One region of the Ornithinibacillus bavariensis genome, then DNA from elsewhere that is predicted to be linked to it. Evidence: riboswitches for the same ligand, from Rfam matches in the RefSeq annotation. Region 1 holds a riboswitch; each other region holds the start of a gene.

What was found. Region 1 has a riboswitch for S-adenosylmethionine ahead of HNR27_RS03470 (methionine ABC transporter ATP-binding protein). Riboswitches for the same ligand answer to the same signal wherever they lie in the genome.
Region 2: linked by a shared signal. The riboswitch ahead of HNR27_RS04980 (cyclase family protein) and the one ahead of HNR27_RS03470 (methionine ABC transporter ATP-binding protein) in region 1 are both predicted to bind S-adenosylmethionine.
Region 3: linked by a shared signal. The riboswitch ahead of HNR27_RS00520 (O-acetylhomoserine aminocarboxypropyltransferase/cysteine synthase family protein) and the one ahead of HNR27_RS03470 (methionine ABC transporter ATP-binding protein) in region 1 are both predicted to bind S-adenosylmethionine.
Region 4: linked by a shared signal. The riboswitch ahead of HNR27_RS09855 (methionine ABC transporter ATP-binding protein) and the one ahead of HNR27_RS03470 (methionine ABC transporter ATP-binding protein) in region 1 are both predicted to bind S-adenosylmethionine.

What each region holds. Positions count from the first base shown of each region.
Region 1 covers NZ_JBNPWZ010000001.1:731,199-736,941, reverse strand. Annotated here, with positions in the region: gene HNR27_RS03480 (MetQ/NlpA family ABC transporter substrate-binding protein) at 1-477, opposite strand, end outside; gene HNR27_RS03475 (methionine ABC transporter permease) at 537-1,205, opposite strand; gene HNR27_RS03470 (methionine ABC transporter ATP-binding protein) at 1,195-2,223, opposite strand; SAM riboswitch class I at 2,374-2,488, opposite strand; gene HNR27_RS03465 (thioredoxin family protein) at 2,572-2,889, opposite strand; gene HNR27_RS03460 (toprim domain-containing protein) at 2,910-3,260, opposite strand; gene gcvH (glycine cleavage system protein GcvH) at 3,361-3,744, opposite strand; gene HNR27_RS03450 (arsenate reductase family protein) at 3,820-4,182, opposite strand; gene HNR27_RS03445 (VanZ family protein) at 4,603-5,157, shown strand.
Region 2 covers NZ_JBNPWZ010000002.1:220,206-225,948, forward strand. Annotated here, with positions in the region: gene HNR27_RS04965 (ABC transporter permease subunit) at 1-788, shown strand, start outside; gene rbsB (ribose ABC transporter substrate-binding protein RbsB) at 854-1,798, shown strand; gene HNR27_RS04975 (5-methyltetrahydropteroyltriglutamate--homocysteine S-methyltransferase) at 1,859-2,962, opposite strand; gene HNR27_RS04980 (cyclase family protein) at 2,985-3,734, opposite strand; SAM riboswitch class I at 3,821-3,922, opposite strand; gene HNR27_RS04985 (SCO7613 C-terminal domain-containing membrane protein) at 4,076-5,743, shown strand, end outside.
Region 3 covers NZ_JBNPWZ010000001.1:111,469-117,211, forward strand. Annotated here, with positions in the region: gene metX (homoserine O-acetyltransferase MetX) at 1-680, opposite strand, end outside; gene HNR27_RS00520 (O-acetylhomoserine aminocarboxypropyltransferase/cysteine synthase family protein) at 706-2,406, opposite strand; SAM riboswitch class I at 2,509-2,626, opposite strand; gene rarD (EamA family transporter RarD) at 2,692-3,609, opposite strand; gene megL (methionine gamma-lyase) at 3,834-5,054, shown strand; gene HNR27_RS00535 (short-chain dehydrogenase) at 5,014-5,571, opposite strand.
Region 4 covers NZ_JBNPWZ010000004.1:215,481-221,223, forward strand. Annotated here, with positions in the region: gene HNR27_RS09840 (hypothetical protein) at 1-606, shown strand, start outside; gene HNR27_RS09845 (DUF4256 domain-containing protein) at 760-1,323, opposite strand; gene HNR27_RS09850 (hypothetical protein) at 1,374-1,991, opposite strand; SAM riboswitch class I at 2,257-2,374, shown strand; gene HNR27_RS09855 (methionine ABC transporter ATP-binding protein) at 2,520-3,545, shown strand; gene HNR27_RS09860 (methionine ABC transporter permease) at 3,535-4,197, shown strand; gene HNR27_RS09865 (MetQ/NlpA family ABC transporter substrate-binding protein) at 4,228-5,085, shown strand; gene HNR27_RS09870 (M20 family metallopeptidase) at 5,101-5,743, shown strand, end outside.

The DNA of each region.
Region 1 (5,743 bases):
AATCAATCCATTAGCTTCAAATAACGTAAGTATTCGACCATGATCTGGTACCGAGTTACTTAATAAAACCTCTGTTCCGTTAGGGATATCATCTATGTTACTAATTTCCTTTGAATATACTCCCATTGGTTCAATATGAATTCCTGCAACATAGTCTAAATCATAGCCTGTTTTCTCAACTGTATCCTTTAAATATGGTATATGTTGAAAAAAGTTGGCATCCAATGTACCATTTTCAAGGTCGTCATTCGGGAGTATATAGTCTTCGTATGGCTCAATTTTAATTGTAATACCTTTTTCTTCAAGAATTGGCTTCGCCTTTTCCAAAATCTCAGCATGTGGAACACTAGATGCCCCAACTACTAATACATTAGACTCTTTACCTTCTGCATTTTTTCCGTTAGAATCTTTTTCTCCCCCACATGCTGCTAAAAGTACAATTAATAATAATGATACTAGCGCTATAATTTTTTTCATTTGTATACTCTCCTCTTATATGTTGTATATGAATATCGGCAATGGCCGTATCTTCTAAATTATCGTTTATCCACTTTATTAGAGATAAAGTCTCCAATGAATTGAAATACAAAAACAATAATAACAATAGCTATCGTGCACACAAAAACAACATCAAAATCTCTTCGCATAAATCCAAAGTAATGGGCGTAATTTCCTAGACCACCTGCTCCAATAACACCTGCCATCGCTGTATAACCAATTAGAGCAATCGCAGTAACAGTTATTCCTGAAATTAAGGCAGGCAATGATTCTGGAAGTAGAACCTTGAAGATAATGGTTTTCGTCTTTGCTCCCATAGCCAGTGCTGCTTCCACAACACCTTTTGATACTTCCTTTAATGCTATTTCTACTAATCTTGCATAAAACGGCGCTGCTCCAATAATTAAAGCTGGTAATGCAGCATTTGGACCTCGGACTGTACCGATGAGCATTTTTGTGAAAGGGAATAGCAATAAAATTAAAATAATAAAAGGTATTGCTCGAAATACATTCACAATTGCACCAACGATTACATTGCATATTTTATTTTCCCAAAGGCCGCCTTTTGCAGTTAAATAAAGCAATAATCCTAAAATGATACCAATTATAAAGGTGCCGATAAGGGATATGCTCGTCATATAGAAGGTTTCAAGAGTTGCCTCCCACAAATCCTCCAATTTTATATTTGGAAATAGATTAGTTAGCATGCTGTATCACCTCCAATTGAACTGAGGTATCATTTTCAATAAATGAAATCGCATGTGCAATTTCCGCATCTTCTCCCTGAAGCTGAACAGTTAATTTTCCATATGCGCCTCTTTGTGTCTGGGTTATTTTTCCTTGGAGAATATTAACCTCTATTTCAAATTTCTTAGAGATCGTACTAATTAAGGCCTGATTCGTAGATTCCCCAACAAAAGTGAGTTCAACTAATTTTCCTCCCGTATAATGAACTAGGAAATTTTCTAATTCCTCTTCATCACTACTACTCATTACCTGTTTTACAAATTTCTTTGTGACGTCCTGTTCTGGCCTTAGAAAGACGTTTAATACATCACCTTGCTCAACGATCTTCCCATCCTCCATTACTGCAACACGGTTACATATCTTCCGTATTACATGCATTTCATGTGTTATTAAGATAATAGTTAAGCCGAGCTTCTTATTGATATTTACTAATAACTCAAGGATGGAGTTGGTTGTTTCTGGATCGAGTGCTGATGTTGCTTCATCACAAAGTAATACTTTTGGTTTATTCGCTAACGCCCTCGCAATACCAACACGCTGCTTTTGTCCACCACTTAATTGAGAAGGATAGGAATTCTCTCTTCCAGTAAGACCAACTAAATCAATTAGCTCCTTCACTCTTCTTACTCGTTCTTCGGCAGGTACCCCTGCAATCTCTAGTGGAAATGCAATATTTTCACTTACGGTTCTAGACCAGAGTAGATTAAAATGCTGAAAAACCATCCCAATATCTTGCCTAGCAACACGAAGTTCAGATTTTTTCATCGAAGTGATTTCTTTCCCTTGTATGGTAACTTTTCCCGAGGTTGGCTCTTCTAACCGATTTAGAAGACGGATAAATGTACTCTTTCCAGCGCCACTATAGCCAATCACTCCAAATATTTCCCCATCCTCAATAGATAGGCTTAGGTGATCAACAGCAGTTATATCTTTTTTATTTAAACGAAATATTTTCGTAAGACCATCAATTGAAATCATTGGTGACCCTCCTTCTTTTTATCATGTACCAAAAATGTCCCCTTATTGCACCAAGTAAAAACTTTCCATACATACAGGTCCATTGTCAAAAATAAAAAACGCCTTTCTGTAAGAGAACAGAAAGACGTAATCATGTTATATCTTCACGTTCTCTCATCTTTCAAAGCAAATTTGCTTTGTAGGAATTAGCACCTTTTTCAAACACGAATGTTTGAAGGTTGCCGCGGTTTCATAGGGCCTTTCCCTCCACCGCTCTGGATAAGAGATATAATATATAAAATTGTTAAATTCGATAGATTAAACTATACCACCGTAATGTACAGGTGTCAATAGTTTTTAAAAAACAATTTATTTTTTTTCGGTAAATAACTCCGGACAATGCTTGTATAAATAACTATATATATTGCCAATAGATTGAAATGCATAGACTTTTTCTAGCACCCTATCTCCCTTTTTAATTAATAAGCATGGCACACTTTCAACCTGATATTGTTGCATAAATTCTGGTTGAAGTGATGCATTCATTTCATAGAAGATAGTTTCCTTATGAACATCCTCAATCTTTTCTAGCATGGTCCTTGCAACATGACAGGTTCCACAAAATGGTGTATAGATATATAACAAATAGTCCGATTCTTGTATTTCCGCTGTAGTTATTTCCTGCAAAAAATCACCTACTCCAAAAACTATGCCAAATATTGAGGGTTTACTGCAATGTGCTTACCAAGTAGAAGCATTGCTAAAATACGTTCCGGAGTGGCAGCAACCTCTCGATATTCACTACTAACATAAATATGATCGGCGTGTGGAAGCTCCGATGCGAGTTGCTTTCTTAATTTTAATCCAGACTTATCCTCATCGACTAAAATAAATACATCCTTTTCATCCAATTGATAGGTTTCTAACAGTTCATCAAAGCGCTCAATATCAAACGTTCCATTCGTACATATAATCGTAACTTGATCATCAATCACTTTTTCAAGCTGCTTCTTATCTGTCAGTCCTTCTACAATAATGACACAATCCTGTGAAATCATAATAGATCCCCCTTTAAGAATGGCGCCTCTGGGTAAAACACAATTGTAATGAAAAGCTGACTCCGCTTCTAAGAACAGGAGTCAGCTTTATTGCATACTATTAGTCTTGCTCAATAACTTCTTTATATGCTTCTGGTGAAAGTAGCTCATTAATTTCTGCTTCATTTGAAAGCTCTACTACAATCATCCATGCATTTTCATATGGAGATTCGTTAACAAGCTCAGGGCTGTCCTCAAGCTCAGAATTAACTTCCACAACTTTTCCACTTACAGGTGCATATAACTCTGAAACTGTTTTAACAGATTCTACACTACCAAATGGCTCGTTCACAGAAATTTCATCGCCAACCTCTGGAAGCTCAACGAATACAATATCACCTAACTCATCTTGAGCAAAATCCGTTATTCCAATTCGTACTACATTTCCTTCTCTTTTAACCCACTCATGTTCTTTTGAATAAAGAAGATCGTTTGGTAAGCTCATTCAAGATCCCTCCGAAAAATATTTGATTGTATATTAACTATACAAGCTATAATTATTTTGCGCTAGTATTTATACTTATTTTTCCGCCCATTTTTGACGAAATTCTTCTTCCTTAAATCCAACCGTTACAGCATTGCCATCTGTAACAATTGGTCGTTTAATGAGCATTCCATCAGAAGCCAATATCTCTGCCATTTCCTCTACAGAAGCATCTTGAATTTTTTCTTTAATATTTAATTCACGGTATTTAACTCCACTCGTATTGAAAAACTTTTTAGCAGGCAAACCACTTTTTTCAATTAAATCCAATAGAACCTCTTTAGAAGGTGTTTCTTCCACAATATGTATGCTGCTATAGTCAATGTTATGCTCATCTAGAATTTTCTTAGCATTTTTACAAGTACCACAGTTCGGATACCAATAGAATGTAAGTGCCAAAAGATTCCCCTCCTTTGCTAAGGCTATTTTACCATTTATAGAAAAGAATTATAAGGTAAATGCTGGTTCTATAGCTTGATTATCGTAAACTTCAGTGAGTTGGTGGGAAACTTCAGGATTTTCCGTATAGACTTCAGGAAGATGTATGGTTACCTAAGCAATTCTCATAAAACTTCCGTATTTCATCCTATTTTTACTTAACCACACTTGATGATAAAGCTAGAAGTCTATTATAATTTATGTATAGAGTGAAACTTCATACAGCAGGGTTTCTATTTCTCCCCCACTTTATGTTAGTTGAACGAATCCGGCGTTTGACGTGCTACCCGACCCCCACTTATTATTCTCTATTTCTTGCGAATTCTTGATAAAGGGTCCTACAGCCAGTTAACCTGCGATAAATTCTTCGAAGGAGCTATTATGAAATATATTAACGATATCCCTGTTCTATTAATTCTGATCACATTACTAGTCTATGCTTTCATCCGTCTAATACAGAAAAAAAAGCATGTAAAGGTTTACCGAGAAATCATTAACATGCTATTAATTGCTTATGTGGAATGTTTGCTCTATTTGACATTATTTCCGGCAAATGGAACTTCTACTCCTAGCTTAGCTTCGATAAATCTTATTCCATTCCGAACGATTAATCTATATATAAATTTTCAAGGAGACTTTTCCCTACAAATCATAAATTTATTGGGTAATATTGTTGTGTTTATTCCTATTGGCATTTTTATCGTCCTATTTATAAAGAAAGCGACTTTCATACATAGTCTATTAATCGGTATAGGGAGTACATTATTCATTGAAGTAATGCAGCTAGTATTATCAATTAATGGCGTCATTTCTAGAAGTTTTGATGTGGATGATTTACTGTTAAATACGATTGGTGTTTTAATTGGTTACTTCATGGCTATCCTACTTCGTGCGTACTTGAAAAGAGCCGATAGTAGAATAAGGACATTAAAGTAAAGAATACCTGGAAGAGCTCCTAATAGGAATAGAGGCATAATGGAAATTTCAATTACGCTTCCCTGAAAAATGGAAAACAGGGTGGCGATCCCGGCGCCAGTGATGCCATATAGTAGTAGCGACATTATATAGCGATGAAAGGTTCTAACCCTATTCATTTTTCCAATCAAGTTATCTATCACTAACGATGTAATAGTCCCACCAATCAAGAAAACATAGAAAGAAACTAGTAAAATTGTCATATAATAACCATTACCATTATTTAATAGTAATGCTAGCAAAATGGAACATAATATAGCCGTGATAATCCTTTCCAGTAACTTCACTTCATCTTCCTTCTCTAGCTATTTTATTATCTAACCTTCACAAATCCAAATATAAGTTGAGTGTCCATGCCACTTGAAATCCCAATTTCATAATCCATAGAACATCTTACTCTAAAAACTTCTTCTATCTCCTTTATAGGAGCTAAATCTCTTTATATTATATTACCATAATATTTTGAAATTTCGTCCGTATTTCTTACCATTTCTGGGAATTATCAATTAAAAAATAGGACCTATGATTCATTTATAAAATAAAAATG
Region 2 (5,743 bases), on a different contig from region 1:
TAATTGCCTTTGGTATGACATTTGTCATTCTTACTGCTGGGATTGACTTATCAGTTGGTTCTATCCTGGCGTTAGGTAGTGCGTTGACAGCTGGGCTGTTAACGAGTGGAATGGATCCAATTTTAGCTATTATTATTGGATTATTAATCGGATTTGTTCTAGGGGCGATCAATGGGCTAGTCATCACCAAAGGTAAGGTTGCACCCTTTATTGCTACACTCGCTACGATGACAATTTATCGTGGAGCAACATTAGTGTATACAGATGGTCGACCTATTACTGGGTTATCGGATAGCTTTAGTTTTCAAATGATTGGTAAGGGGTATGTGTTCGGCATTCCTTTTCCTGTAATACTTATGTTAATCGCATTTGCTATTTTGTACTTTATCTTACGGAAGACCGTATTTGGAAGGCAAGTCTATGCAATAGGTGGAAATGAGGAAGCGGCGATATTATCAGGAATTAAGGCAGACCGTGTAAAAATATGGGTATATTCTATTACTGGTATGCTGTCTGTACTTGCTGGAATCATCTTAACAAGTCGCTTAAATTCAGCTCAGCCAACAGCTGGATCGAGCTTCGAGCTTGATGCTATTGCAGCTGTAGTTATTGGTGGTACAAGCTTGATGGGAGGGAAAGGAAAAATAGTAGGTACATTAATAGGTGCTCTAATCATTGGTGTAATTGACAATGGTTTAAACCTATTAAATGTGTCATCCTTCTATCAACAGATTGTGAAAGGGGGAATTATATTACTAGCAGTTTTACTAGATAGACGTTCAAAATAATTCGTTAGTAATGGATGAATAACATCCAAAAATAATAAAAAAGTCATTTTTAGGAGGAATTTCTAATGAAGAAAATGCTTAAAATGTTTGGTTTAGTTGCAATCTTAGTAGTAGCATTAGCTGCATGTTCTACAGACAAGCCGGGCTCAGATGATTCAAGCTCTAACAAAGCAAGTGATAAAGGTGACAAAGAGGTGAAAATTGGACTTTCTGTATCAACATTAAACAACCCATTTTTCGTTACACTTCGTGATGGAGCACAGGCTGCTGCAGATGAAGCAGGATATAAGCTCATTGTTTCCGATGCACAAGATGATCCATCTACCCAGCTAGGTGATATAGAGGATTTATTACAACAAGATATCGATGTGTTATTAGTAAATCCAGTTGACTCTGATGCGATTGCATCTGCTGTTGAACTAGCCAATGAAAAGGGTGTTCCAGTAATTACGGTTGATAGAAGTGCAAATGGTGGAGAGGTGGTTACACACATTGCTTCTGATAACGTTGCTGGAGGAGAAATGGCAGGAAAATTCATCACTGAAAAACTAGGTGATGCAGGTAATATTGTAGAACTAGAGGGTATTCCTGGAGCATCTGCTACTCGTGAACGTGGAGAGGGCTTCCATAATATTGTGGATAATGCAGAAGGACTACAAGTAGTGGCTAATCAAACAGCAAATTTTGATCGAACAGAAGGTTTAACTGTAATGGAAAATATTATTCAAAGTACAAAAGATATTCATGCCGTATTTGCGCATAATGATGAAATGGCACTTGGAGCACTTGAGGCGTTAGAAGCAAAAGGATTACTTGAAAATGTAGTAGTTGTTGGTTTTGATGCAACGGACGACGCTGTAGCAGCAGTTGAAGAAGGAAGATTAGATGCAACAATTGCTCAACAACCAAAATTAATTGGAGAAAAAGGAATTGAAGCTGCAGGCAAAATCATTAATGGTGATACAGTAGAAGAGTTTATTCCTGTTGAGCTTGAATTAGTAACAAAATAACGATTGTTAAATACCAGGTCAATTTCTCTTGACCTGGTATTTTTATAATGAATCTAATGTCTATCCCCAAACTTCCTTGGCAATTTCAGCAATAAACTTTAATTTATTCCATTGCTGTTCCTCGGTTAATTTATTTCCATGATGTGTGGAAGAGAATCCACATTGCGGACTAAGTGATAATTGCTCTAGCGGAACATATTGGGCTGCTTCTAGGATGCGTTTTTTAATCGTCTCTTTATCCTCTAATTCTCCAAACTTTGAAGTAACAAGTCCTAATACTACTTGAGCACCGCCAGCTGGGATATGCTCTAATGGCTTAAAATCACCCGAGCGATGGTCATCATATTCTAAGAAAAATCCACTTACCCTTTCTTTAGCAAACAAAGTAGGGGCAATATGTGCATAGCTTCCTTCGAACGCCCACCTGGATTCATAATTTCCCCGACATAAATGGGTGGTCACGTAAAGATCGTCAGGCTTACCCTCTAATACGCCATTGACGACTCGGAGCGCTAAATCAATTAATTCTTCACGTGTGAGACCGGGCTCATAAGCTACTAAACTTTCAGCATTTAAGCCTGCAATATAAACATCATCTAACTGTAGGTAACGTACACCAATATCATAGAAAGCTTTTAGTGCATCACGATAAGCTAGGATAATGTCATTAGCATATTCTTCGACTGTAGGATAGATTGCTGTATTTCTTATTCCTCGGTGAAATAGTTGGTTCGGGCTAGGTATTGTTTGTTTTGCCACTGCTCGCCCTGCAACAATTTCATTAAAAACCTTGAAATCCTCTAAAAATGGGTGTTCATGGTTAAAGGATATTTTTCCAATATTACGGACATCGTAGGGTTCGGTTTCTATTCCTTGGAAGGGTATTCCGCGTTCAGGAACATACCCCTCCAGGCCATTTAAATTTTCAAGAAAATCAATATGCCACCAAGAACGGCGAAATTCACCATCTGTTACAAGCTCGAGTCCTACCTCGATTTGTTTTGCTACAATTCGTTTAAGCTCCTGAGTCTCTATTTCTCGCAGTTCATCTTTGGTAATAATCCCATTTTTAAACTCTTCTCTTGCCTTTAATAGATTTGCAGGACGGAGTAAACTACCAACATGATCAGCCCGAAATGGTACTTTAACTAATCTATCACTCATTCTTTTTCCTTCTCTCTATATGTTATGGTAATAAAGCAAATGATCGTACAGGAAATCCTGATGCTTCTTTAGCCTTTGGTACAATATTAAAAATAACTGCACCTTTTGCAGGTAATTTGTCCAAGTTAGTTAGTAGCTCCACTTGATATGTATCCTGTTCTAGAACATAATACTCTCCTAAAAGTGCACCATTCTTTCTGTAATCTATTGCAGAGTCAGTATCAAATGTTTCATGTCCAACAGCTTTAATATTCCTTTCCTCGAATAGAAACTTTAGTGCATCTAGTCCCCATCCTGGTGCATGAGCAACACCACTTTCGTCTTTGTTATTGAACAAATCATGGTTTGGCCACCGCTTGCTCCAGTCGGTTCTTAAGGCAACAAAGCTACCTGCTTCAATTTGCCCGTATGTTGATTCGAATTCAAGAACATCAGCTACGGAAAGTGTGTAATCATTATCCATAGAAGCTTCTTTTGACCTATCAATGACAACGAGTGGTAAAACAAGCTCCTTCAATTCCAGGTCTTCAAGATAGCGTTTATTTCGGACAAAATGTATAGGTGCATCTAGATGTGTACCATATTGACCTGGAAACGTAAATTGTTGGGCAAAGAATCCTTCATCATGTGTGAATAAAGTTTTAAACTCTGCTGATTCAAAAGCTGAGAAGTGTGGGGATTCAGGACCAAACGTATGAGTCAAATCTACCCATTCTTTTTCTTTCAGTACTTCAATTACTTTTAATAATTCATTTGTAGCTTGAAAGCTCATCTTAACCACCTCATCCTATATTTTTTAAAACAAAAAACCTCTTCTTAAAAATAAGAAGAGGTGAATAAACTTCATGAATCTATCTCTTCTTATCTTCAAGCGTTACACTTCTGGAATTGGCACAGTACTCGTATGAGTCCGCTGCCGAGGCTTCAAAGGGCCAGTCCCTCCACCTCTCTGGATAAGAAATATTTCGATATAAAATTGTTAAAATCAATTTACACATGTTTTATTATATTGTCAATACCCTATAGTTCGCAAATTATAAAAATGTTGATGAATCAGAATCAATATACTGTTATGATGGATGTAGAAAATTTTTACATAAGGTTGGTGAAACAATGACACAACTGAGCCCAGAGGAGAAAAGGGAGATTGTACGTGAAGAATTAAATAAACTAGTAAAAGCTAGATATTTATCATTAAATATTGCTGCAAAGGTAGTTAATTCACATACAAAATATTATAGTAATCTGCCAAAAGGAAATCAGATTGAACAGGACACGAAAATACCAAAGCAGGAAGCACCTAAGCCACAGATGAATAGTATTAGGCAGACCAAGGAAGCACCTAAGCCACAGATGAATAGTATTACGCAGACTAAGGAAGAACTTCAGAAAGAAGTAAAACAAACTGTTCCTTCTCAACCAGTAATAAAGTCTAAAAAAGAATTAACTGCGAAACAGGTTAGAGAGCGTAACATTACATGGGGGCTAAATCTTGGTGTAATTTTACTACTATTAGGCGGATTGGTATTAGCAACTAGTACTTGGGAAATGCTAGGGAATTGGACAAAGACAGGGTTAATTGCAGCAGTATCTGTTTTATTTTACACCTTAGCATGGTTAACGAGTAGGGTATTGCATATTAAAAAAACAGGCTTTGCTTTTATCGTATTAGGTAGTTTGTTTTTACCAATAATCGTAGTTTCGGCAGGTTACTTCGAGCTATTTGGTAGCTATTTGTCTTTTTCTGGAGAGGGTAAATACCTATTCGGAGCGATCGGAACATTAGTGATCTTACCGATTTATGCTTTCTTGGCAATAAAACTAGCATCTCGATTGTTCGTTTGGTTTTCCTATGTCACACTGAGCGTATTAGTAGGACTAGTAATTGCTGCTCTACATTTACCAATTGATGGTTTTTATTTCAGTATTATGCTGTACAATGCACTACTAATTCTTGGTTATCGTACATTTAAGAATCATCATAAACTAACATTATTTTTAAAGGAGTTTATCCCTTTTATTCAAGCAAATCTTATCCTTTCTACTTTGCTGATGTTAGTATTCTATGATTCTGAAGTCATGTATAGTTTTAATTTGCTATTAACAGCCGTAATTTATTTTGCAATGATTTTTGTTAGTAATCATAGATCCTACCATTTCGTTTTTACTGCAATGCTAATTTATGGAGCATATCAGCTTGTAGAAAACTCTATCCTTGAAGGGGTAGGGGAGATTGCATATGCATTACTTGGAGTAATCTTTTTAGCACTACCGAAGCTTATCAAGGATTCTGGATCTTTGCATAAGATATTTCGTATAACAAGTGCTGTCGTATCAGCAATGGCATTTTTGTATATTAGTTTGGAAGGAATTTTACTAAGGGCTGGAGTAGGTTCCATCATATTAATGATAGCCTATATTATTATCGCTCTTAATTTTACTTATCTTGCGTCAACCGTTAAGAATAAGCTGTTTACGTATTTAAGTCCGATTTTTCTAGTAAGTGCCATATACGAATTAGCGTTATTAGGAAAGCTTTGGTTTAATTATGATTCTATTACATTTCCATTCTATCTATTTGTATTTCTTTTCTATCTGGTAGGTGGGTGTTTTGTTAATATAGCACTATGGAAGCCTATAAAAGAAAGTTCTCGTGACATTAGCGGACTGATGCTAATCATCACATTATTTATCGCACTACTGGATTCAACAAAATTTATACAGAGTCTGATGTTTTTCATTCTAGGATTGACTGCAATTGTCATGAACCATTATGAAAAT
Region 3 (5,743 bases), 620 kb from region 1:
TCAAATAGAACGGGGCTTCGGTAGGTTACCATTCCAATCATCCTAGCAATCTCTAACCCTCGTATGTTCTCCGAAAATGAGTAATTCCCTCTATTCCAATTAGGATCTGCCTTAATAGCCTCCTCAGCAATATGATTATAGGCGATTCCATAGTTAGATAGGGTAGGAGTTACTGCTAGGACAATTAGCTTCTCCATAAAACACGGATAAAGAAGCCCCCATTCTAATGCCTGCATTCCTCCAAGTGAACCCCCAATGATAGCATATAGCTTTTTAACTCCTAAATTCTGTAGAGCGAGGTACTGAGCATGAACCATATCTCGAATAGTAATTTTGGGAAAAGCGGCACGATATTGTTTTCTGGTTGTTGGATTGATACTCGTTGGTCCTGTTGAACCATTACAACCACCAAGAACATTAAAGGTAATGACTTGATAATAATCTGTATCCACTGATTGACCTGTACCAATCAGTCCATTCCACCACCCAGGCTCTTCCGGGTTTCCTACGGTTATATGATTGCCCGTTAATGCGTGGCAGACTAGAATGACGGGTGCATCGGCTGGACCTACCCATTCATATGCTAAGACTGCCTGTGTTAGGGTTTCCCCAGATTCTAATTGGATTGGACCAATAGCTACAGTTCCTGTAGTAGTTTGGTAGTTTGTTTGCTTAGACATCGACTTACCCACTCCTCAAGAAGGGTTAACTCATTTGTATTTGTTGTTTCTCTATCCCGCGAATTTTTAGTAGCTCTTCCAATAAAGAACGATTTGTTATCACCTTTATGCCTATGGCCTCCAAGTGATGAAGAATGGTGTCGTTCGCATTTGATTTTTCAACCCATAGTATTTTTACTTGTTTATTAACAAGTTCTTCAATTGCAGAAGGGGGAAGGTTGTCATCATTCACAATTACGGCATCTACACAAGCAGCGTCACTGAGGTTTTGGACATCAAAGCCATATAGCTTCAGTTTTTCTATATTGGTACTAACCACTTGTGATATTGAATATTCCGGAAAAGCAATTACCTTTTTATGAATGCCGTCAGTTCTATCAAATGGTGAGTGGAGAAGCCAATGAATAATCGGATCTTCGTCCGTATTTGTATTCTCTTCTTGATTCGTTGCTATTGCAATCGCTTGGTTTAAATCCTGGATAATATCTTCAATAGCTTCAATTCCGACAGATAGGCGAATTAATTCCGCACTGACGCCACTCTTCTTCAAATCCTCTCTACTTAATTGCTGATGTGTTGTGGATGCAGGATGAATAATTAGTGATTTAGCATCACCGACATTTGCAACATGGGACCAAAGCCTTATCGAATCAATCAGTTTACGTCCAGCTTCTCTGCCGCCTGCAATACCAAAGGTAATCATCGAACCAAAGCCACCTCGTAAATATTTTTTTGCGAGCTCATGGGATGAATGGCTTGGTAAGCCAGGATAGTTTACCCATTCGACCTGGGGATGACTTTCTAAATATGCGGCAACCTGCTCAGCATTTATACAATGGCGTTCCATTCGTAAATGTAATGTTTCCAATCCCTGTAGTAATAAAAAAGCATTTTGTGGACTTAAACAGGCACCGATATCACGGAGAAGCTGTACTCTTAATTTGGTTGCATATGCAAGGGGGCCAAGGTCTGCATAGCGAATACCATGATAGCTTTCGTCTGGCTGTGTGAATTCTGTAAAACGCGTATTATTCCAGTCAAATCTCCCTCCGTCTACAACAACTCCACCAATTGAAGTACCATGACCGCCAATCCATTTTGTCGCAGAATGCACAACGATATCTGCACCCCATGTTAAGGGCTTAGAAAGTATCGGTGTACCAAAGGTATTATCGATGATGAGTGGAATATGATGCTGATGGCAAATACTCGCAGCTCTTTCTATATCAAATACATTCAAGCTTGGGTTGGTAATTATTTCAGCAAAAACAGCCTTGGTTTTATCTGTAATTTCTTTACTGATTTCCTCAGGATTTGTTCCATCAACAAACTTTACTGTGATGCCATACTTTGGTAACGTCTTAGCAAATAGATTGTATGTACCGCCGTATAAATTACTATCAGCGATAATTTCATCACCTGCACCAGCTAGATTCAGTACAGCTAATGTAATTGCTGCCATCCCAGAGGACGTTGCTACTGCCTGTGTACCATCCTCAAGAATGGCTACTCGCTTTTCAAATGCATCAACTGTAGGGTTCATAATCCTTGTATAAATATTCCCAGGTTCTTTTAAGGCAAATAAATTTTGCGCATGCTCTGTGTCGCGGAAAACATATGAAGTAGTTTGATAGATTGGAAGTGCTCTTGAACCAGTTGCCAGATCAGGAATCTGGCCACCATGTAATAGAGTAGTTTCAGGTTGTTCAACATGAAAATTGGTCATTATTAAATTCCTCCTTATTTTTTGGTTGTCTGGAGGAAGAGAGAGGAAATAAAAAAGCCCTCTTCCTAAGAAGAGGGCGCATAAATTACAGTGCCGTTCCTCCTCTTATCTTCCAGATCTGTTTGACCTGTAGGATTTAGCACCTTTTAAGGAAAGTTGTCTTTCGCCTAAGGTTGCCGGGCTTCATAGGGCCTATTCCCTCCACCGCTCTTGATAAGAGATTAAAATGTATATTGAATAATATATTATAGACATTAAAATAATATGTCAATACTTATTTTATAATTATTTTTGTTGGTCCAAACTTTTCATTTTCTTTACAGGGAACCGATAAACGGAACCTAAATAGATGAGTAGGGCAAGCCATATAAATCCAAAGGAAATAAGGTGCTCTGTCTGGAACGTTTCATGATACACAAAAACGCCAATGATTAACATAATAGTTGGAGCAATATATTGCAAAAATCCCACCATAGCTAGTGGAATACGTTTAGCACCACTTGCAAACATTAGTAACGGTATTGCAGTTGCGATCCCTGCCCCCATTAGAAATAGGTTATCCTGTGTAGACCCGGCTGAAAAAGAGAATGCATTTTCCGGTAGTGTTAATAAATAGATGAGTGCAATAGGTGTCACAATCATCGTTTCAATGGTTAATCCGAACATGGCTGGAATGTCTACTACCTTTTTAAACAATCCATATAATGCAAAGGTTACCGCTAGAAAAATAGATACCCATGGGAAAACACCATAGCTGAAGGTGAGGTATAATACCCCTACTCCGGCTAATATCACGGATAGCGTTTGACTTCTTGTCAGTTTTTCCTTCAAAACTATAATAGCAAGTAGAATACTGACTAATGGGTTGATATAGTAGCCAAGGCTTGCCTGGATAACATGATCACTATTGACTGCCCAAATATAGGTAAGCCAGTTTAAACTAATAACGATTGACGCTAGTGTTATACTTATTAGCTTCTTTTTATCGTGAAGAATGGCCTTACACTCGTCAATAAACCCTGACCATTTCCTTGCAAAAAGCACAACTAAAACCATAAAAACAAAAGACCAAATAATACGATGAGCTAAAATTTCACCAGCTGAGATATGGTCAATTAGCTTCCAATAAATTGGTAGAAAGCCCCATAATATGTAAGCAAAAGTAGCATACAAAACACCAATCTTATCCGTATTCCGTTCCATTTCTAAAACCTTCTTTTTCTTAAATTTCTTATAAATAAACTCATTTTAAATTTAATTAATTGAAAAGGCAAAGAAAAGGCATTGCATAAGACAGACAGCTAGCCTGTTCGAAGCTGTTTCTAGGAATCATTGAAATGTCTAATGAAACAATAAAGAAAACGCTTTCATAAATTAGGATTATAGAATATGATATTACTAGATACAAAAAAGAGGAGGAGAAATTTATGGCAAGACATTATAAACATATGGAAACATCTGTTATTCATGAAGGCTACGATTCAAAGGACATGTTAGGAAGCCTATCAACACCATTGTTTCAAACCTCTACCTACACATTTGCAACAGCAGAACAAGGGGAAAGACGATTTGCTGGAGAAGAAGAAGGTTATATTTATTCACGTTTAGGAAATCCAACAGTAAAGGTATTAGAAGATAGAATTGCAGCACTAGAAAATGGCGAAAGAGGTCTAGCTTTTGGTTCTGGGATGGCGGCGGTATCTGCAGTTCTTATTGCGTTAACAAAAGCAAATGATCATATTCTTTGTTCATCGGGATTGTATGGCTGCACATTCGGATTGTTAACCATGATGAAAGAAAAATATAATATCTCGCATGATTTTTCCCAAATGGAGACAGAGGAAGATATCCGCTCCAAAATTAGGCCTGAAACAGCATGCATTTATGTAGAGACACCTATTAATCCAACGATGAAGCTAATCGATCTCGAGCTGGTGGTACGTGTTGCTAAGGAATACGGAATTCCTGTAGTTGTTGATAATACCTTCGCTTCTCCTTATCTACAAAATCCACTAGATTTAGGCTGTGATGTGGTGCTTCATAGTGCGACTAAATATATTGGTGGACATGGAGATGTGATTGCAGGACTTGTCGTAGGAAAAAAGGAATTTTTAGATGAGGTCGCCATGACGACTTTGAAGGATATCGGTGGAGTCATATCCCCATTTGATGCGTGGCTCTTATTACGTGGGCTAAAAACACTTCCTGTTAGGATGGATCGGCACAGTGATAATGCAGAAGAAATTTTTAAACGATTAAAAACACATCCTAATGTGACCGAGGTTTACTATCCGAATGATGAATCCCGATCAGATTATGCGATTATGAAAAAACAAATGAGACGAGGTGGCGGTGTTATTTCATTTGAAATAAAAGGAACCAAAAAAGATGCACAAAGCTTTTTAAATAATCTATCCTTCTTGAAAATTGCAGTGTCTCTAGGGGATGCAGAAACACTTATTGAACATCCAGCAACCATGACACATGCAGTGGTTCCAGGAGAATCTCAGAGAGATATGGGCATCACGGATCAGCTTATCCGCTTATCTGTCGGTCTAGAGGCATGGGAGGATATTTGGCATGATTTAGAGCAAGCACTAAATAAAATTAATGTGGACGCATACTCCAAGGCTTTAGAGTCCCGATAATAGCTTCTGGAATGTTTCGTTTAATTACTTTTATCACACCATTGGAGATTTCGTCATGTGTAAGCCATCTTGAACTGCCATCTTCAAGCACAAATCCCAAATAAACACGTCTGTATTCACACGCTTCCGGTACAGTCGTGTTTTCTTTTACAAAGAAAGAAGAGCTTCCTTGAACATGAATTAATTTCCATGGCTCTATTCTTGTCTCTACCTCTTTTAGAATCGTTGATAATGCAAGTGGCGCAGAGTTATGTATCCAACTAACAATTAAGTCTGGGCAACCTCCATGCTGGTCTATTACTTCTCGCACCTTCCCCTTTAATGCCTGTGTATCATGATAGTCAACCGTGAGCGAATGCAATTGATTTGGTTTTTTACTTTTTTCCTGCATGGATTTGAAACTCTCCGGCTTACGATGTACCACATATACATGATAGCCCTCCTCTACCAGCCATTGACAAACCCCTTCTAGCATACCAGTTCCACCAATCACAAATGCAAATAGTTTTTTACTCACGATTTCATCTCCCTTCTGTTATAGTATTATATAGCAAATTGTTCTGTATAATCGATTTTATCACAACGTAAGCTAAAGGAAAGTTTCAATAAAAAGAGAAAGTGAAAAAATTGGCAATTTTATGCCTTCCTTAGCTTTCATTTATTGCTTCATTATTATGATTAAAAGGGGT
Region 4 (5,743 bases), on a different contig from region 1:
AATATTGTCCTACTTGAAAATAGCAATCAACAAATTAGAAATATAACAAGCATATCACCAAGCTTGAGTAAAATATTCTCGGTAAAGGAAAATGTCCAAAGTGGGGAAGCAATCTATTATCGCCCGTATTATGGTATTCTCGCTCGTCCTAAAGAAGTCTTGGAAAATAAGATAAATGGAAACAATAAAGTAAAGTGGCTGGCTAAGGATATAGCAGTTCTAACCTATAAGGATAAAAATGGTGACATTCAACAATTTGTAGGGACGTATGGCGATCGTAAGGGCGGATTATCCTATTATTACGTAGGAGCAGAGATACACGGTGTTTGGCAAGGAGATAATGTCACAGTGACAAGTGGTCCAGATGGAATAAATGTTACGGTAGGTAATGAATCTGAATTGTTCTCATGGGAGAATTTGGAGCAATTTGGTACACTAGCAATCGTTCTAAAGAAAGATAATGAAGCAGTATGGACAATCGCATTAAAAGAAAACTTTGAGGTTCACTCTGATGCTTCAAAACCTACTGTTGGAAATATTAGTTTATACAAAGCGACAATGGAGGAGAATCAGCCGATAATTCTTAATTATATTGACTCCAATTAAGTACAAGGGGGATGATTTATTTAGCTATTGCTAAACTTAAATCATCCCCCTTTATACAACTGTGAATTTCATTCTTTCTCTAAAACTTTGATAGCTAAACAATGAAATTAAGCTCACCTGTAGTGTTTCTTCTTTATATGACTATCTATTAAATTATACGGTTAATGAACCACGGAACCCTCTAGCACCATAGTATGAATCCGCACCATTGTGATAGACAAAGACATGTTCATAGCGATAATCACAAAAAAGTGCGCCGCCAAGCTTTCTAATTTCAGCAGGTGTTTTTATCCAGCTAGATGTTTTCATATCGAAGTTTCCAAGTTTCTGTAGCTTTCTATATTGGTCTTCCGTTAAGAGTTCAATTCCCATTTCTGTTGCCATGTCCATAGCGCTGTTTTCCGGTTTATGTTTTTTTCTAGCCTCCAGTGCTTCTCTGTCGTAGCAAATACTTCTGCGACCTTTAGGACTTTCAGCAGAACAATCATAAAAAATGTATTCGTCCTTATCCTGATCATAACCAACAACATCAGGTTCACCGCCAGTTCTTTCCATTTCAAATAGGGACCACATTTTACTAGGATTCGCTTCTAGCTTTGCTTGGACTTTTTCCCACTCTATATCTTCATGGCGATTCCTATGTTTCTCAAAACGAGCATTCAATACTCTAAATAATCCTTCCTGCTGTTCTAGTGACAACATCTTTTTATTACTCATATTCGCTTCCTCCTTATCACCTATTTGATCTATGTATGCTTATATTTGGTTTAATTAATAATTTGCTTTCTTATTAGCTCAACGATGTTATCATCTTCAGCTGGATCAATATAAACAAGCTTTGTATTGTTAATAATATCTGTGTAGAAGTCTTCACCAGCAGGATATTGGCCATCCCAGCGAATTGGTACATTGTAAATATTGATCGTTCCATCGCCATTCCCACTATACGTTACAGAACCATCGACTAATCGAGAACCAGCCAACTGAATAACATCCACAGGATAATTAGCACTAGTCTCATCATCAGGATTGAGAGGTGTTCCAGCTGGTATATGTTGGACATATAAATTGTCTATTTCTTGATTTGGACCAAGCTGTAACCAAACTCTTGCATATTCGATTTGTTCATTAGAGTATTCGGATAGTGGGTTGTTTTCTTCCGTATGACCTCCACTTACGTCCCCATTTTCAGAAGTATTGCTATCTGTACCAATCGACGCTACATTGGAGGTGTCAGAAGAATCATTACCGTATGCTTCCCCTACCGTACTTGATGGAATACTTTCCTCTGTATGAACGGTTTCGTTTTTAGTTGGATTATTTGCACATCCTACTAGAATAATGAAAGTGGCGTTGAATAATAGAATTTTAGTTCGTTTTTTCATTTGTTAAATCATTCCTCCATGATGTTTAAACCTTTTAAGGTCTAGTTGTTTATCTTAAATTTACCTACCAACCTTCTACTATAGTGGAAGGTTGGTAGGGTTTATTTATTAATTTTAACATAAAGCTCGAATAACATTAATTCAATCTGTCATAATCATGAAAATAAAATTAATTGTATAGAAAATAATAAAAGGTATTGACAGTATTTCAAATTGGGAATATAGTGATATATAATTCTTGCAAACAATTAAATAGTAACATCACTTCTTATCAAGAGAGATTGAGGGAATAGGCCCAATGAAGTCTCGGCAACAGATTCATGAAAATGAACACTGTGCCAAATCCTACAAATGCAACCCATATTGCATTTGAAAGATGAGAACGGAGATGGTTTTAATTTATAAAGCCTTCTAATTTCTCTATTTTTGATGAGAAATTAGAAGGCTTTTTTCGTTCGAATACTGGGAAGTTAGATGGTTGCGACTATTGGCTGCAGAGAATTAACTATTTGCGAGGAGGAGCAGACTATGATCGAATTTAAAAACGCTTCTAAGACATTCCGGCTCGGAAAGCGGGAGGTGAATGCGGTAAAAGGAGTGTCGCTTGCAATTGAGCAGGGAGAAATATTTGGCATTATTGGCTTTAGTGGTGCCGGAAAGAGTACATTACTTCGGCTAGTCAATCTGCTTGAGCAACCAACATCTGGGGCTATTCAGATCCAAGGTGTAGATCTTGCTACACTACCTAAGAAAGAACTACGAAAGCTACGGCGAAAAATAGGAATGATCTTTCAGAACTTCAATTTGTTTTCCTCACGTACTGTAGCGGGAAATGTGGCTTATCCGTTGAAGCTAGCCGGAATCCCTAAAAAAGAAATAAATGAGCGAGTTTCGGAGCTACTGAGTTTTGTTGGGCTTACCGATAAAGCAAATGATTATCCAGAGCAGCTCTCTGGTGGTCAAAAGCAACGTGTGGGGATTGCTCGGGCACTTGCTACGTCACCAGATATATTAATATGTGATGAAGCAACATCAGCACTGGATCCGGATACAACAAGTGATATTCTTCGTCTTTTAAAAAAGGTAAATCATGAACTTGGAATAACGGTTTTATTAATTACACATGAAATGCATGTTATTCAATCTATTTGTGACCGGGTCGCCGTCATGGAAGAAGGGGAAGTCATTGAAGTCGGTTCTGTCTTTGATACATTTACAAATCCCAAACACCCAACAACGAAGCGGTTCATCAAATCCGTAGAGAATGATTTACCTTCTGCTAAATTACTAAGGGAATGGAGGGAAAAGGGTGGCAAGAGGCTTTATCGTGTCACTTTCAAGGGAGAGATTACAAATGCCCCCGTCCTTTCACAAATAACGCAAAAATACAGTGTCGACTTCAATATTGTACATGGCTACATACGTGAATTACAGGAAAGGTTATTTGGTAATTTGCTAATTTCTTTTGAAGGCAATGCGGATGCGATTGAATCAGCAATGATAGAACTGCAATCTATCGTAGATGTAGAGGAGGTAGAACTTGATGCGGGTTGATTGGACAACATTTTGGCCAAGGATTTTGGAATCAACAGGTGAAACAATCTTTATGGTTATCTTGACACTAATCTTTGGCTCCATTCTAGGAATAGGTTTTGGATTATTACTATACGTAACACGAAAAGGGAACATTTTAGAAAATCAGCTTGTATTTCAAATCATGAACATTTTCATAAATATCATTCGACCAATTCCATTCATTATATTTTTAGTCGCGATTAGCCCATTAACTAGATTGGTAGTAGGTACAACAATTGGAACCTGGGCTGCGATTTTCCCGATGACAATAGCCGCCTCTTTTGGGATTGCTCGGATTGTAGAGAATAACTTGGTAAGTATTGACCCTGGTGTTGTGGAAGCCGCCAAAGCGATGGGAGCAAGTCCATTCCAAATTATTTATACCGTGTTGATACCAGAGGCACTTGGCCCACTAATTCTAGGTTTAACATTTGTGACAGTTAGTTTAATAGACTTCTCAGCTATGGCGGGAACAGTTGGCGGTGGAGGTCTTGGCCATGTTGCAATGACCTATGGCTATCAGCGCTTTGATGGAAGTGTCATGCTTGTTACGGTTATTATCCTAATCATACTGGTACAGCTGGCACAATGGCTTGGTAACACTATTTCTAGAAAGATTATGAGACGTTAGGGAACAGGTAGAAAGCGAGGAGAACAAAAGATGAAAAAATTAATCATTTTTTTACTAGCGATTATCACAGTAGTATCACTAGCTGCTTGTAGTAGTGATACATCTGGAAAAGGCGAGAAAACAAAAGTTGTTAAGATTGGTGTTACAGGAACAGATGGGGAAGTATGGCCACTGATTCAGAAGAAGGCAAAGGCAGAAGGGATTGAGATTGAGCTTGTGGAGTTCTCAGATTACACACTTCCAAACCAAGCATTGGCGGATGGAGATATTGATATTAATTCCTTCCAGCATATTGCATTCTTAAGTCAATTTAATAAAGAAAACAATGTAGACTTATTACCGATTGGTCCAACTATTATTGCACCAATGGGAATTTATTCAGAGAAAATTAAAGATATTAACGAAATTGAAGAAGGTGCACGCATAGCAATTCCAGATGACCCATCCAACCAAGCACGGGCATTGAAGCTACTTGAATCTGCAGGATTAATTAAATTATCAGCTGACTTTGGACTGTTTGGAGATCCATCAAAAATTGTGGAGAATCCTAAGAACTTAGATATTTTTCCAATCGTAGCCCAACAAACACCAAGGGTTCTTCCTGATGTTACAGCTTCTGTAATTAATAATGGGGTAGCGGGTCAAGCTGGTTTTGATCCGGTAAAAGATCCAATTTTTCTAGAAGATGGTACATCTGAAAATGCAATACCATATGTAAACATTTTTGCTGCTCGAGCTGAGGATAAAGACAATGAGACTTTCCAGCGCATTGTTGAATTATATCATGAGGAAGATGTGGAAAAGGCCGTAGAAATAGACACAAATGGTGGCTCAATTGTTATTGATATTACCAAGGAAGAATTATTAAAAATTTTTGAAGGGTTATAAGGAGGAGTAGTTAAGATGAGCAAACGTGTAAGTAGTGTTAATTTAATCGTTGAATCGATTGATTCGAACAGACAGAAGTATATTGAAACTAGCCAGGCGATACACGCTAGACCTGAAATAGGGAATCAAGAGTTTTTTGCCTGTGAACAGCATGTAGCACTTTTAGAAAGTGAAGGCTTTGTGGTTGAAACGGCAGTTGCAGGGCATGAGACATCCTTTTATGCGGTAAAGGATAGTGGCATCCCTGGTCCATCCGTCGCATACCTCGCTGAGTACGATGCACTCCCAGGTCTAGGTCATGCATGTGGTCATAACATTATTGGAACAACTAGTGTTGCTGCTGGAATTGCACTTTCTAAAGCACTTCCTGAAGTAGGCGGACGTGTCGTTGTCTTAGGAACACCAGCTGAAGAAGGAGGACCGAATGGAAGTGCTAAGGGAAGCTTTGTTAAACATGGCTACTTAAAGGATATCGATGTGGCGCTTATGATACACCCGTCTGGAAAAACAGCCTTAACAACTGAATCACTAGCAGTCGATCCACTAGATTTTCATTTCTTTGGAAGAGCTGCACATGCCTCAGGTTCACCGGAACAAGGAATTAATGCACTAGACGCAGTAATTCTATTGTTTAATGGAATAAATGCACTTCGTCAGC